Regions from separate parts of the Angustibacter aerolatus genome, predicted to be linked through region 2. Evidence: riboswitches for the same ligand, from Rfam matches in the RefSeq annotation. Region 2 holds a riboswitch; the other holds the start of a gene.
The links. A riboswitch is a leader RNA that binds a small molecule or an ion and turns the genes downstream of it on or off. The one in region 2 is predicted to bind cyclic di-AMP.
Positions count from the first base shown of each region.

Region 1: linked by a shared signal. The riboswitch ahead of ACYVI6_RS13645 (C40 family peptidase) and the one ahead of ACYVI6_RS14405 (transglycosylase family protein) in region 2 are both predicted to bind cyclic di-AMP.

Region 1 covers NZ_BAAHBM010000062.1:11,663-19,099, reverse strand. The annotation lists gene ACYVI6_RS13655 (cryptochrome/photolyase family protein) at 1-801, opposite strand, end outside; gene ACYVI6_RS13650 (metal-dependent transcriptional regulator) at 939-1,709, shown strand; cyclic di-AMP (ydaO/yuaA leader) riboswitch at 1,848-2,035, shown strand; gene ACYVI6_RS13645 (C40 family peptidase) at 2,041-2,886, shown strand; gene ACYVI6_RS13640 (HNH endonuclease) at 3,102-3,593, shown strand; gene ACYVI6_RS13635 (SDR family NAD(P)-dependent oxidoreductase) at 3,600-4,361, opposite strand; gene ACYVI6_RS13630 (helix-turn-helix transcriptional regulator) at 4,461-5,324, shown strand; gene ACYVI6_RS13625 (hypothetical protein) at 5,299-5,535, opposite strand; gene ACYVI6_RS13620 (DsbA family oxidoreductase) at 5,654-6,364, shown strand; gene ACYVI6_RS13615 (nitroreductase family deazaflavin-dependent oxidoreductase) at 6,385-6,792, shown strand; gene ACYVI6_RS13610 (hypothetical protein) at 6,789-7,154, shown strand; gene ACYVI6_RS13605 (potassium channel family protein) at 7,151-7,437, opposite strand, start outside.
Region 2 covers NZ_BAAHBM010000070.1:2,502-9,938, forward strand. The annotation lists gene groL (chaperonin GroEL) at 1-1,515, opposite strand, end outside; gene ACYVI6_RS14390 (hypothetical protein) at 1,715-2,182, shown strand; gene ACYVI6_RS14395 (LytR C-terminal domain-containing protein) at 2,172-2,768, opposite strand; gene ACYVI6_RS14400 (DUF3263 domain-containing protein) at 2,772-3,074, opposite strand; gene ACYVI6_RS14405 (transglycosylase family protein) at 3,259-3,942, opposite strand; cyclic di-AMP (ydaO/yuaA leader) riboswitch at 3,949-4,088, opposite strand; gene ACYVI6_RS14410 (TMEM175 family protein) at 4,275-4,919, shown strand; gene ACYVI6_RS14415 (uracil-DNA glycosylase) at 4,930-5,604, shown strand; gene ACYVI6_RS14420 (threonine/serine exporter family protein) at 5,725-7,284, opposite strand; gene ACYVI6_RS14425 (glycosyl hydrolase family 28-related protein) at 7,435-7,437, shown strand, end outside.

The DNA.
Region 1 (7,437 bases), on a different contig from region 2:
GTCCGCGTAGAACTCGCGCCAGGCCAGCTCGCTGCGGTAGCGCTCGGCCCCCCGCGAGCGGTGCGCGCCCAGGTCGTGGAGCAGCGTGCGGGGGTGCACCTCGCCGTACTTCAGGTGCGCCGACAGCTGCGACGTGCCGTCGAGGTCGGGCCGGTCGCGCTCGCCGTCGTAGTGGTCGAGACCGCCGTCGAGGAAGGTGTGCCAGCGGTCGAGCGCGGAGTCCTCGCCGACGGGCGGCAGCTCGAGGCCGCCGAGGTCGGGCTCGTCGGGCAGCGGCTGCGAGTCGACCGAGGTCGCCCAGCGCAGGCCCTTCGGCGGTGGACCGGCCGGCGCCGGCCAGCCGTGGTCCTTCCACGTCCGGTAGAAGGGGGTGAAGACCTTGAACGGCGTGCCGTCACCCTTGGTCACCGTGCCCGGGCCGACGGCGTACGGCGTGCCGGTGCGGGCCAGCGGCACCTCGCCGAGCGCGGTGTCGACGGCCTCGTCGCGCTGCCGGCCGTACGGCCCGGCGTCCGCCGTGACGTGCACCGACCCGGCGCCGAGCTCGCGCACCACCTCGGGCAGCACGGCGGCCGGGTCGCCGCGGCGGACGACGAGCGCGCCGTCGGTGGCCGCGTGCAGCGCGCGCAGGGAGCGGGTGAGCCAGACCCGGCGGGTGTCGCCGGACGGCCCCCACAGCCGGTCGTCGAGCACGAACAGCGGCAGCACGCGACCGCCGTCCGCGGCCCCGGCGGCCGCGTGCAGGGCAGGGTGGTCGTGCAGCCGCAGGTCGCGGCGCAGCCACAGGACGGTGTCGGGCACGCACGGCACGCTAGGCGGCGGCACCGACAGCCGCCCGTCGCGGGCGCGATCGGGTGCACCCCGGGCCCGCCGTCCCGCGTAAACTCGGGGCGGGTGGCCCGGCGGGTCGCCCGTGCCGACGCGGAGGAAGGCCTGGCGTGAGCGACCTCATCGACACCACGGAGATGTACCTGCGGACCATCTTCGAGCTGGAGGAGGAGGGCATCGTCCCCCTGCGCGCACGCATCGCCGAGCGCCTCGGCCACAGCGGCCCCACCGTCTCGCAGACCGTCGCCCGCATGGAGCGCGGCGGGCTGGTGGTCGTCAGCGGCGACCGCCACCTCGAGCTCACCGACGACGGCCGCTCGAAGGCGACCCGCGTGATGCGCAAGCACCGCCTCGCCGAGCGACTCCTCACCGACGTCGTCGGTCTCGAGTGGGAGTACGTGCACGAGGAGGCGTGCCGCTGGGAGCACGTCATGAGCGAGCGGGTCGAGCGCAAGCTGCTCGAGATCCTCGACCACCCCACCGAGTCGCCCTACGGCAACCCGATCCCCGGGCTCGTCGAGCTGGGCGAGGCGGACGTCGACGGCCAGTTCCTCGTCGCCGGCCTGCGCCCGCTGACCCTGGTGGCCGACGGGTCGCCGAGCACCGTGGTGGTGCACCGCATCGGCGAGCCCGCCCAGGCCGACCCCGAGGTGCTCGCCACGCTGTCGAGCGCGGGGCTGCAGCCCGGTGCCCGGCTGGAGGTGCGGGAGGGGGCGCGCGGCGCCGTGCTGGTCACCCGCCCGGACGGCGACGTGTCGGTGCCCGCGATGATCGCGGCCCACGTGTTCGTGGCCGTCCCCGGCACGGAGGCGCTGCCGGCGGTGCCCGGCGAGGTCGCCGAGGACGCCGTGCCGACGCCCGAGACCGCGAACGCCCGCTAGCCCGTACGAGTCGCCGAGAACCCGTCCGATTCGTCGCGTTTCGGGATGTGACAGCGGCCGTACCAGTTGGGTAGTGTCTCCACCACTCGGCGGCCAGCCGGGTGTACCTCACGCGGACGCCGAGCTCTGCCACCGCGCGCGAGGTACCTGCTCGAACACCGCATGGCAGAGGCGGGGGACCCAGGTACGCGGGCGATCCGAGCACGATCCGGACCGTCCTTGGGGTGAAGCCGGCGAGCGCGACCGACAGGTCGCCTCGCGAGCCGGCCGGGTGATCTCCCACCCGAACCCGACAGCTCACCTCGAAGGCGTCGGAGAGGCAACGCGAACTGTGACGACTCGAGCCCAGGGGCGCCACCGCGCGCCCGCGCGGACGGCCAGCACCACCAGCCACACCCTCGCCCACGTCACGGGCCAGGTCACCCAGGCCGTCAGCGGCAACGCCGGCACCGTCGCCAAGACCGGCGCCGTGCTCGCGGTGAGCAGCGGCCTGATCGCGTCCTTCGGCCTGCAGGCGGCCAGCGCCGCGCCGCACGCCCCCGAGGCCGACCCCACCACCAGCAGCGTCCCCGCCGTGGGCACCGTCGAGGCCTCCGGCGTCCCGGCGGCAGTGGTCGACGGCGTCTCCGCGGCCCCGAGCTTCGGCGAGCTGGGCTTCACCGCCAAGGTCAAGCCGAAGCCGAAGAAGAAGAAGGTCGTCGAGGTCGTCCGCCAGGCGGTGCGTGCCTCGTCCTCCGCGTCGTCCTCGTCGGAGCGCGGCAGCAGCCGGTCGAGCCGGTCGAGCGAGCGCTCCTCCGTGGGCGCCCCGGTGCACGTCAAGGCCGGCGCCCCCGGGTCCGCCGTCTTCGGTGCGGCCGTCATGCAGATCGCCGCGCGCTACGCCGGCATCGCCTACCGCTACGGCGGCACCACGCCCGCCGGCTTCGACTGTTCGGGCTACACCGGCTACGTCATGCGCCAGGTCGGCATCTCGCTGCCCCGGACGTCGAGCGCGCAGCGCGCGGCGACCCGGCGCATCTCGCGCAGCGAGGCCGTCCCCGGCGACCTGGTGTTCATGCCGGGCCACGTCGGCATCTACGCCGGCAACGGCATGATGTGGGACTCCCCGCACACCGGCGCCTCGATCAGCAAGCGCGCGATCTACTCCAGCAGCGCCACGTTCGGCCGCGTCGGCTGACCGACGTCCGCACCGCCCGCGAGGCCCGCACCTGCTCCGGCAGGTGCGGGCCTCGCGGCGTGTCGGGGTGGTGTCGCGACCGCGCCCGCCCGGCAAAGTGCGTGACCGCGCGGCCGACCTGCGCCTACCCTCGGCCTAGACCCGTCACCGGGCGGGCCTGGACGCCGTCGTGTCCCGCACGCCAGCTGGGCACCGGCGAGAGAGGGGCGCGCCGCGTGCGGACCCTGGTGCTCAACGCCGGCTACGAGCCGCTCTCGGTGGTCTCGTTCAAGCGGGCCGTCGTGCTCGTGCTCGCCGGCAAGGCGATGGTGCTGGCCGAGTCGGGCGAGCGGCTGCGCAGCGCCGACCTGACCCTGGCCACGCCGTCGGTCATCCTGCTGGTGCGCTACGTGCGCGCCCCGCGACGGCACGGGGTGTCGGTGACCCGGCGCGGGGTGCTGCGGCGCGACGGCCACCGGTGCGCCTACTGCGGCGGGGCCGCCTCGACGGTCGACCACGTGCTGCCGCGCTCGCGGGGCGGCGCCGACTCGTGGACCAACCTCGTCGGGTGCTGCCTGCGCTGCAACGGCGTCAAGGGCGACCGGACGCCGGAGGAGATGGGCTGGCAGCTGCGGGTGCGGCCGGCCGTGCCGTCGGGTGCGCTGTGGGCGCTGCGCGGGTCGGACGTCGTCGACCCGCAGTGGGCGGAGTTCCTGCAGGCCGCCTGACGCCGGTCACGCCGGGCGGGTCGCGGTGATGCCGCCGTCGACCGCCAGCTCGGCGCCGTGCACGTACCGGGCGTCGTCCGACAGCAGCCAGGCGACGGCGGCCGCCACCTCGTCCGGCGTGCCGGGCCGGCCGGCCGGCGTCCCCGCGGTCATCCGCACGACGACGTCCGAGGCGTCGTCGTTGATCGGCGTGCGGGTGGCGCCGGGCGAGACGGCGTTGACCCGCACCCCGCGCGGCCCGAACTCGGCCGCCCAGCTGCGCATCAGCTGCAGCTCGGCGGCCTTCGTCGCGGAGTACAGGCCGACGAACGCGTGGCCGACGTGCGCCATCCACGACCCGATGACGACGATCGACCCGTGCCCGCGCTCGACCATCGCGGGGGCGAGGGCGGCGGTGAGCACGTGCGGGGCGCGCACGTTCACCGCGAGCGTCGCCTCGAGGTCGTCGTCGGTCAGCGTCAGCGTGTCGACGGGCGGGCACAGGGCGGCGTCGTGCACGACGGCGTCGAGCCGGCCGCCGGCGGCCTCGGTCGCGGCCGCGGCGAACGCGCGCAGCTCGGCGGGCGCGGCGGTGAGGTCGGCGGCGACGAAGGCGGCGGACCCTCCTGCCGACCGGATGCCGGAGACGACGTCGTCGCCGCGGGCCTGGTCGCGGCCGGTGACGACGACGTGCCAGCCGCGGGCGGCCAGCATCCGGGCCGTGGCGGCGCCGATGCCGCTCGTCGAGCCGGTGACGAGGACGGTGGGGGACTGCTGGGGGGTGGTCATGCCTCCATCGCAGCCGGTGCGGCGCAGCGGCACCAGGGCACGTGCTGCCTGGTCACCGCGTGCCCACGTCGGCGTCGGTGCCGGCTCGTACGCTGAGGCGTGCCCGCCGACCGATCCGCCCTCGGGGCGTTCCTGCGCTCGCGCCGCGACCGCCTGACGCCGGCGCAGGCGGGCATCCGGGCGTTCCCCGGGCCGCGACGCGTGCCCGGGCTGCGCAAGGAGGAGCTGGCGGTGCTCGCCGGGCTCAGCCCCGACCACTACAGCCGGCTCGAGCAGGGGCGGCAGCACACCGTCACCGACGAGGTGGTCGAGGCGCTGTCGCGCGCCCTGCAGCTGGACGACGTCGAGCGGGCGCACCTGCGCGACCTGGCCGCGCCGTCGTCGCGGCGCCGGTGGGCCGGACCCGAGGCGGCGCAGCGACCCGACCCGGGCATGCTGCGGCTGATGACCTCGCTCGACCACGTGCCGGTGCTGCTGCTGGGTCGCCGCTCGGAGGTGCTGGCCCGCAACGACCTGCTCGCCGCCGTGCTGGGCGCGCCGATGCAGCCGGGGACGTCGTTCGTGCGCTGGCTGTTCCTCGACCCGGCGGCGCGCGAGCGGATCGTGAACTGGGGCGACTTCGCGGCGGCGTCCGTGGGGGCGCTGCGCTACGAGGTGGGGCGGCGGCCGGACGACCGGCGGCTGGCCGAGCTGGTGGACGAGCTGCGGGCCGGCGATCCCGACGTCGCGCACTGGTGGGACGACCAGCGGGTCACGTTCCGCACGTCGGTGAGCAAGCACCTCGCGCACCCGGTGGCCGGGCCGCTGCAGTTCGGGATCGAGTCGGTGGTGGGTCCGCACGACCCGGAGCAGCGGCTCGTCGTCTACACGGTCGAGCCGGGCTCGGTGACGGAGCAGGCGCTGCCGCTGCTGCGCAGCTGGGCTGCGGAGGGGTCCGTCAGCGCCGACGCGGCACGGCCATGACGGCGCCGCGCAGCAGCTCTCGGTAGGCCAGGTCGCTGCGCTGCACCCAGACGGCGTGGTCGCCGCCCGCGCTGATGGCGGCGATCGGGTGCGGCCGGCCCGAGCGGTCGAGCACGGCGTCGGCGACCCGCAGCTGCTCGACGGGCAGCATCCGGGCGCCTCGGGGGGCGGCAGCGGGCTCGACCCTGGTGACGGTTGCGTCGCAGTCCATGGTCTTCTCCTCGGCACGTGGGGCCCGTTCCTGGACGACGGGCACCGTTCGCGTGCGGTTCACCCAGCATGGACTCGGCGTCCGGAAGACGTGGCCGCGCCACGCGGTTGTCACCCGCATGAACGAACCGCTGCAGGTCGAGATCTGGTCGGACGTCGTGTGCCCCTGGTGCTACATCGGCAAGCGCCGCTTCGAGTCGGCCGTGGCATCGACCGGTCTGCCCGTCGAGGTGACCTGGCGCTCGTTCCAGCTCGACCCGGACGCGCCGCGGCAGGACGGCGCCGACGTCGCCACCCACCTGGGGTCGCGCTACGGCGGCGGCCGCGAGGCCGGGCTGGCGATGGTGCAGCGCGTGCAGGAGGTCGCGGCGGGCGAGGGGCTCGACTTCCACCTCGACCGAGCGCACCGGGCCAACACCGTCGACGCCCACCGGCTGCTGCACCTGGCGCAGCTGCACGGCGTCCAGGACGCGCTGAAGGAGGCGATGCTCGACGCCTACTTCGTGCAGGTGCTCGACGTGAACGACCGTGCGGTGCTGCTGGGGCTGGCCGAGGGCGCAGGGGTGCCTCGCGACGAGGCCGAGCAGGTGCTGGCGAGCGACCGGTTCGCGGACGACGTCCGGCGCGACCAGGAGGAGGCCGCCGCGCTCGGCGCGAACGGCGTCCCGTTCTTCGTGCTCGACCGGCGGTTCGGCGTGAGCGGCGCGCAACCCGCCGAGCTGTTCGAGCAGGCGCTGCGTCAGGCGTGGGACGCTCGCACCCCCGCACTCGTCACCCCGCTCGCCACCGCCTCGGCGACCGCCGACGCCTGCGGCCCCGACGGCTGCTGACACCTCGAGGAGTGCACCGGATGGCTGACTGGAACGACAGCGTGATCGCCGAGTTCAGGGCGAACCACGGGCGCGTCGGAGGCAACTTCGAGGGGGCGCCGCTGCTGCTGCTGCACACGACTGGAGCGCGCACCGGGGCCGAGCGAGTCAGCCCGATGATGTACCTGCGCGACGGCGACCGGTACCTCGTGTTCGCCTCGTACGCGGGGCGCGACGAGAACCCGGCCTGGTTCCACAACCTGGTCGTGCACCCCGACGCCGCCATCGAGGTCGGTGACGACACGATCACCGTGCGCGCCACCGTGCTCGACCGCGCCGAGCGCGACGAGAAGTACGCCGAGCAGGCGCGGCTCTACCCCGGGTTCGCGGAGTACGAGCGCAAGACCGAGCGGGTCATCCCGGTCGTGGCGCTGACCCCCGTCGCGTGAGGCTGCTGCGGGTGCGGCCCGCGGCGGTGGTGCTGGTCGCCACGCTGGTCGACGCCGTCGCCTGGGCAGTCGGCGGCGCCGCGCTCGACTGGGTGTCGGCGCTGCTGTTCGGCCCCGTGCTGCGGTTCGGGCTGCTGTGGCTGCTGCTGGTCCGCCGGCAGCGCATCGGGTGGCACCTGCTGTGGCTGTTCTGGGTCGGTGACCTGCTGACCGTGCGACCCGCCTTCGACACGGCGGTGGGGCTCGGGGTCGTGGCCGCCCTGTCGGTGGTCGTCCAGGCCGTGGCGCTCGCGTCGCCGACGCTGCGCAGCGCCGGCCGCGGACGGTCCGCGCCGGCTCGCTCGTCGCGCCGGGGTGGCTAGTCGCGGCGGGCAGCTTGCTCGCGCATCGCCTGCACCTCGCGGCGCAGTGCACGCACCTCGGCCGCCAGCTCGTCCATCTGGTCGCCGGTGCGGTCCTCGGCGGCCTGCACCTCGGACAGCCGGTCGACGAACCAGGACGCCAGCGCCGCCGTCACCACGCCGACCAGCGCGATGCCGGTGACCATCAGGCCCACCGCGACCGCCCGCCCGGCCGCCGTCACCGGGAACCGGTCGCCGTAGCCGACCGTCGTCACCGTGGTGACCGCCCACCACGACGCGTCGG
Region 2 (7,437 bases):
GGCGTTCTGCAGCGCCGAGCGGGTGACCTTGGCCGGGTCGATGATGCCGGCGGCCAGCAGGTCGACGTACTCGCCGGTCGCGGCGTTGAGGCCGTGACCCGCAGGCAGCGTGCTGACCTTCTCCGCCACGACGCCGCCCTCGAGGCCGGCGTTGATCGCGATCTGCTTCAGCGGAGCGGACGCCGCGACCTTGACGATGTTCGCGCCGGTCGCCTCGTCGCCCTCGACCTGCAGGTCGGCGAACGCCTTCGTGGTGGCCTGCAGCAGGGCCACGCCGCCACCGGCGACGATGCCCTCCTCGACGGCCGCCTTGGCGTTGCGCACGGCGTCCTCGATGCGGTGCTTGCGCTCCTTGAGCTCGACCTCGGTCGCCGCGCCGGCCTTGATGACGGCGACGCCGCCGGCCAGCTTGGCGAGGCGCTCCTGGAGCTTCTCGCGGTCGTAGTCCGAGTCGCTGTTCTCGATCTCGTTGCGGATCTGCTTCACCCGGCCGGCGATGGCCTCGGTGTCACCGGCGCCGTCGACGATCGTGGTCTCGTCCTTGGTGATGACGACCTTGCGGGCGCGGCCGAGCAGGTCGAGACCGGCGGTCTCGAGCGAGAGGCCGACCTCCTCGCTGATGACCTGGCCGCCGGCGAGGATCGCGATGTCGCCGAGCATGGCCTTGCGGCGGTCGCCGAAGCCGGGGGCCTTGACGGCGACCGACTTGAAGGTGCCGCGGATCTTGTTCACGACCAGGGTCGACAGGGCCTCGCCCTCGACGTCCTCGGCGATGATCACCAGGGGCTTGCCGGACTGCATGACCTTCTCGAGCAGCGGCAGCAGGTCCTTGACGGTCGAGATCTTGGAGTTGACCACGAGGATGTACGGGTCCTCGAGCTCGGTCTCCATGCGCTCGGGGTCGGTCACGAAGTAGGCCGAGATGTAGCCCTTGTCGAAGCGCATGCCCTCGGTGAGCTCGAGCTCGAGCCCGAAGGTGTTGCTCTCCTCGACCGTGATCACGCCCTCCTTGCCGACCTTGTCCATCGCCTCGGCGATGAGCTCGCCGATCTGCGGGTCGGCGGCGGAGATGGACGCGGTGGAGGCGATCTCCTCCTTCGTCTCGATCTCCTTGGCCATCGAGAGCAGCTCGTTGCTGACGGCCTCGACGGCCTTCTCGATGCCGCGCTTCAGCGCCATCGGGTTCGCACCGGCTGCCACGTTGCGCAGGCCCTCGCGCACGAGCGCCTGGGCGAGCACGGTCGCCGTGGTGGTGCCGTCGCCGGCGACGTCGTCGGTCTTCTTGGCGACCTCCTTGACGAGCTCCGCACCGATCTTCTCGTACGGGTCGTCGAGCTCGATCTCCTTGGCGATGCTCACGCCGTCGTTGGTGATCGTGGGGGCGCCCCACTTCTTCTCCAGGACGACGTTGCGGCCCTTGGGGCCGAGCGTGACGCGCACGGCGTCCGCGAGCACGTTCATGCCGCGCTCGAGACCGCGCCGGGCCTCCTCGTCGAAGGCGATGATCTTGGCCATGCTTGGGGTTCCTCCCGTGATCGGGTGGTGCTGACCGGCAGGTGCCCGCGACGGACGAACCCCTCGGGTGCGCTCTGGTCACGCTCCCGGCGGGGCCCTCACCTGACGACCGAGGTTCGGGTGGCACTCTCGTGTCGCGAGTGCCAGGTCCAATGATTAGCACTCGACCCCACCGAGTGCAAATGGCTACGGTCGACCGGTGGACGAGCGACGGCGCCGGCTGGTGAACGCCCTGACGCTCGCCACACCCCTCGGCCGGCTGCTCGCGCGGCGGGCCGGTGCCGTGCTGACCCGGGGCCCGCGCGGCGTCCTGGTGGCGGCGCCGTACACGGCCCGGTTCCCCGCGCCGCGCGCGCCCGCCGTCACGATCGGCGACGTCGTGCTGCTGCTGCTCGACGACGCGTCGCTGGCCCGCCGGCCGGCGCTGCTGCACCACGAGGCGCGGCACGCCGAGCAGTGGGCGCGCTGGGCCGGGCTGCTCGGCTTCCCGCTCGCGTACGGGCTCGCGTCCGCGTGGTCGTGGCTGCGGGTCGGCGACGCGGCGTGCGCCAACCGCTTCGAGGTGGGCGCCGGGCTGCACGACGGCGGCTACCTGCGCGCGGGCGAGCTGCCACCACCACCCCGCCGGCTGCGGCGCCCGGGGCCGCCGCGACGGGTCAGCCGCTGAAGTCGGCGCCCAGCACGACGGTGAGACCGGCGGTGCCGAACTGCGACGACGGCTGCACCCGCACCGACCGGCCGAGGTCGGCGGCCACCGCGCGGGCGGTGGCCTCGAGGTCGCCCGGGTAGTAGACGGTCGTGGGCGGCGTGGCCTGCCGGTAGTTGCCGGTGGCGGAGACCGCCCAGCCGGCCGTGCGCAGGGTGGCGGCGGCCTTCGCGGCCAGCCCGGCCGTGCGCGTCGAGTTCAGTACCGACACCCTGGCCGACCGGTCGACCGCCGCCGAGCTGGTCGAGCTGCTCGAGCTGCTGGCCGGCGTGCTGGACGCCGGGGTGCTCGGGGCGGGCGCGCTGGTGACGGGTGCGCTCGTGACCGGCGTCGTGGCCGGGGTGGTGGTGCGGGTCGTGGTCACGGGCTTCGTGGTCGCGCTCGCGGTCGGGGTGTCGTCACCGACGTCGCCACCGCCCAGCAGGCCGCCCACGGCGACGAGCAGGGCCACCACCGCGGCGACGGCGAGGGCGAGCGGCACGAGCACCGCGAGGGGGCTGCGGCGGGGGCGGTGCGCGCCGGTTCGGGCGCGGCTCGGGTCGGACACGCCCTAGGGCTGCAGGCCGAGCCGGCGGGCCGAGCGGGCCCGCTGACGGGAGGCGCGCATGCGGCGCAGCCGCTTCACCAGCATCGGGTCGAAGGCGAGCGCGTCCGGGCGGTCGATGAGCGCGTTCAGCACCTGGTAGTACCGGGTGGCCGACATGTCGAACAGCTCGCGCACGGCCTGCTCCTTGGCGCCGGCGTACTTCCACCACTGGCGCTCGAAGGCGAGGATCTCGCGGTCGCGCTCCGACAGGTCGCTGTCGCCGCCGCCGACGGTCTCGGCGGGCGACGGGCTGTGCGCGGCGTCCATGGGTCCTCCTAGCAGGGTGCTCCGTCGGCCAGGGTAGACCGCGAACCACACGGGTGTCATTCTCCCGCGCGTCGCCGCCCGCCCGGGAGCCGGCCGCGCCCGGAGACGACGGAGCCGGGCCGGCGTCGTCGCCGGCCCGGCTCCGGGCTCACGGTGGTGCAGGTGGTGCAGGTGGTGCGGTCGGTCAGCGGGGCAGCACGAGCTTCTGGCCGACGTAGATGCGGTTGGGGCTCGACAGGTGCGAGCGGTTGGCCTTGTAGACGGCCTTCCAGCCACCGCGCACGTGCTTGCGAGCGGCGATGCGGCTCAGCGTGTCGCCCGACCGCACGGTGTAGCGCGCCGCCTTGTGGGTCGCCGCCTTCTTGGCCTTCTTGCGGGCCGTGTGCGACGACGACTTCTTCGTCGTCGAGTGCTTGGCCTTCTTCTTCTTCAGGGCCTTGCGGGCGTGGCTGCGGCTCGGCTCGGCGTCGCCGCGCTTGTCGGACCCGTCGAGGCCGAGCTTGCGCGAGCAGGCGGGCCAGGCGCCCCAGCCCTGCTCGTCGAGCACCTTCTCGGCGATGCGGATCTGCTCGAGGCGGCTGGCCTTGTGGGCGTTGCCGGCGTACTTGCGGCCGCCGAACGCCTTCCAGGTGCCGGACGAGAACTGCACGCCGCCGTAGTAGCCGTTGCCGGTGTTGATGCCCCAGTTGCCGCCGCTCTCGCAGTTCGCGAGGCGGTCCCAGGTGCGGCCGGTGGCGGCCTGGGCGGGGTTCGCGACCGCGATCGGGGCGGCGACGACGGCGCCGGTGGCGGCGAGGCCGAGGGCGACGCGGGCGGGACGGTTCGGGGTGGACGGCGCACGGTGGCGGCCGTTGTAGGGCATGGACATGCCGGGTGCCTCTCACGTCGCGCCTGCGAGGTCAGCTGTCGGGTTCGGGACGTGAGTTCCCGGCCACGTGAGTGGCTCCACCCCGAGGCCGCCTGAGCGGCCGAGGAACCTGTGGGTCCCCCGCTGCCACCCGTCGGACTGCTCGTGGTGCCGACGGCTCGCCCGGGTGGCACTCGGCGCTGGCGGGACGTCGGTCGTCGCGTGCGCGACCAGCCGAGGGTACGTGCTCCCGACCCCGGGAGTCGAGCCACAGGGAGTCACACCCGGGAGCACAGCGTGCGCACGGATCGGTGGACGTCACCCGGTCGGCCCACCTGCCTAGGGTCTGCGGTGTGCGCACCGACCGCGGGCTCGACCGCTTCGTGACGTTCCTCGACGCCGTCGTCGCCATCGCGCTGACGCTGCTCGTGCTGCCGCTCGTCGACGTCGCCGCCGAGGCTCGCGAGGCCGACAGCCTGCTCGACGTGCTGAGCGACCACCTGCCCGAGCTCGGCTCGTTCCTGCTCAGCTTCGCCGTCATCTCGCGGATGTGGCTGGCGCACCACCGGCTCTTCGAGTGGGTCGGCCGCTACGACCGCAGCTTCCTCGCGGCGAACCTGGTCTGGGTGTTCGTGATCGTCGTGCTGCCGTTCCCGACGGCGCTCATCCCGACGCTGGACGCGGACCGCAGCGGCCTGGCCGCCTTCTACATCGGCAGCATCCTGCTGGCGCTGGTCGCCGAGTCGTGGACGGCCGTCCACCTCGTGCGCACCCCCGACCTGCAGCGCGTGGTGCCCGACCCCACGGCCGAGCCCGACGTCCCGCTGACGGCGCTGCGCGACGGCACGGTGATCTCCACCGCGTGGGTCGCCGTCGGCCTGGTGCTGGTGCTGCTGGTGCCGGCCGCGTCGTACCGGCCGCTGCTCCTGCTGCTGCTCAGCGGGCCGACCGAGCGGCTGCTGACCGTGCTGCGCCGACGGCGCGCACGCGCCGCGTAGGGTCGCCGCCGTGCCGATCGCGCCGCTCACCGAGCTCGTCGACCCCGGGTGGGCCCGCGCCCTGGCGCCCGTCGCGGACGTCGTCGCCGGGCTGCTCGAGCAGCTGGCCCGCGACGAGGCCGGCCCCGGCTACCTGCCCGCCCCCGAGCACGTGCTGCGCGCGTTCCACCGCCCGTTCGCCGACGTCCGCGTGCTGCTCGTCGGGCAGGACCCGTACCCGACGCCCGGTCACCCGGTCGGGCTGTCGTTCTCGGTGGCGCCCGGCGTCCGGCCGCTGCCGCGCAGCCTGGTGAACGTGTACCGCGAGCTGGCCGACGACGTCGGCTGCCCGGCGTCCGCCGACGGCGACCTGTCGGCGTGGAGCGACCAGGGGGTGCTGCTGCTGAACCGGGTGCTCACCGTCGAGCCCGGCGCGTCCGGCAGCCACCGCGGCCGCGGCTGGGAGGCGGTCACCGAGCAGGCGATCCGGGCCCTCGTCGCCCGCGGCGGCCCGCTCGTCGCCGTCCTGTGGGGTCGCGACGCGCGCTCGCTCGGCCCGCTGCTCGGCGACGTCCCGCGGGTCGAGAGCGCGCACCCGAGCCCGCTGTCGGCGCGCTCGGGCTTCTTCGGCTCCCGCCCGTTCTCGAAGGTGAACGCGCTGCTGGCCGAGCAGGGCGCGCCGCCGATCGACTGGTGCCTGTCCTAGGCCGAGGCCTCCTGCGGCTGCCGCGCCGTCCGATGGGTGTGCACGCCCATCGGACGGTGCGCGAGCCGACTTCACGTGGCGCGCGCACCAGCGGGCGGGGGGGGCACGCGGGGAAGCGGGTCAGCGGGCGGCGTTGCGGGCGCGGGCTGCGGCGCGGCGGGCCATGACGCCCCGGTCGACCGGGGCGGCCACCAGGTCGCCGAGGACGACGCCGCCGCCGATCGCGAGCGCCGTGGTCAGGGCGGCGAGCAGGGTCTGGACGCCGGCGGTCGAGCCGGCGGCGACCTCGCTCATGCCGCGGAAGATGGTGCGGCCGGGCAGCAGGGCCGACAGGGCGGGGACGGCGACGACGAGCGAGGGCGCGCGCAGCCGCTGGCCGATCACCCGGGCCAGCGCGCCCGCGACCGCAGCCGCGCAGGCGGTGGCCACGGTGGTGCCGGCCAGACCGAGCGAGCGCAGCACGTCGACCACCAGGAAGCTGCCGACGCCGGTGACCGCGACCGGCAGCAGGTGCGAGACGCGGCCGCGGTTCGCGACGCTGGTGGCGAGGGCGGCGACGCCGGCGGCGAGGGCCCGGGTCACGACGTCGAGCGCGCTGGTGCCGGCGGCGTCGACCGAGAGCGTCAGGTCGAGCCGGCGGGCGACGCCGAGCCCGAGCCCCACCCCGCCGACGATGGCCGCCGCGTTGAACAGCACGGTCAGCACGCGACCGGAGGCGGTGACGACGAAGCCGGCGATGGCGTCCTCGACCGCCGACACGATGGCCCGCCCGGGCAGCAGCGCGACGATCGCGCCGGCCACGACCGGGGCGGCGTCGCCGCGGTGCAGCAGGCCGACCCGGACGGCGAGCACGGCCACCACCGAGGCGACGGCGGCGCCGACGAACGTCAGGAAGAAACCCGGGACACCGCGCCGCGACAGCACCCGCCCGAGCCGGTCGACGGCGACCGAGGACGCGAACGCCACCGCGACGGCGGTCGGCCCGCCACCCACGAGCACGCAGACGGACGCCGCGAGCAGGCCCCAGGCGGCGCTGACCGCCCACCGGGGCCAGGGCTTGGGCGCGGTCTCGAGCTCACGCAGCCGGGCGGAGGCGTCGCCGCGCGCCAGCCGGCCCGCGACGAGGTCGTCGACGAGCTGGTGGGCGCCCTCGAGCCGGGCGAAGTCGCGGCTCTCGCCGCGCGAGACCCGCAGCATGGTGACCGGCTGGCGACCAGGAGGCGCGTGCTGCACCAGGATCGACTGCACGGTGATGTCGACGTCGACGTGCGTGAGCCCCAGCGCGGTGGTCGTGGCGATGAGGCTGGCCTCGACCTCGCGGGTGCCCGCGCCGCTGCGGAACAGCAGGTCGCCGAGCCGCAGCGCGAGGTCGACGGCCTCGCGGCCCTGGCGGTCCTCCGGGGCGTCCATCCGGCTGGGCTCGCGGAAGGGCGTGCCGCGCAGCCGGTCGACGATGGGCATCGGGCCGGTCGGCTCCTCGGTCTGCCGCAGCAGCTGCCAGGCCTGCTGCTGCGCCCGGCGGGCCTGGCGCACCGGCCGGCGTCGGCCGTGCCGGGCGTCGCGGTCGGGCCCGGGGACGACGGGCCGCGGGCCGGTCGCGGGCTCGCGGCCGGCCTTGCGCGCCCGACGGGCCTCGCGCGAGGCGCCCGGCTCGCGCTGCCCGCCGCTGCTCTCCGCCACGGCCACCACCCTGCCACGGCCGATCGGCCGTGCTCGACGCAGCGTCGCCGTGAGAGCGCTCTCACGCAGCACTTGACGGGAGCGGGTCAGGACCCCCGAAATACGTTGTGCCGGGCAACGAGGCCCGGCCGGCAGAAAGGTCTCCCCCACGTG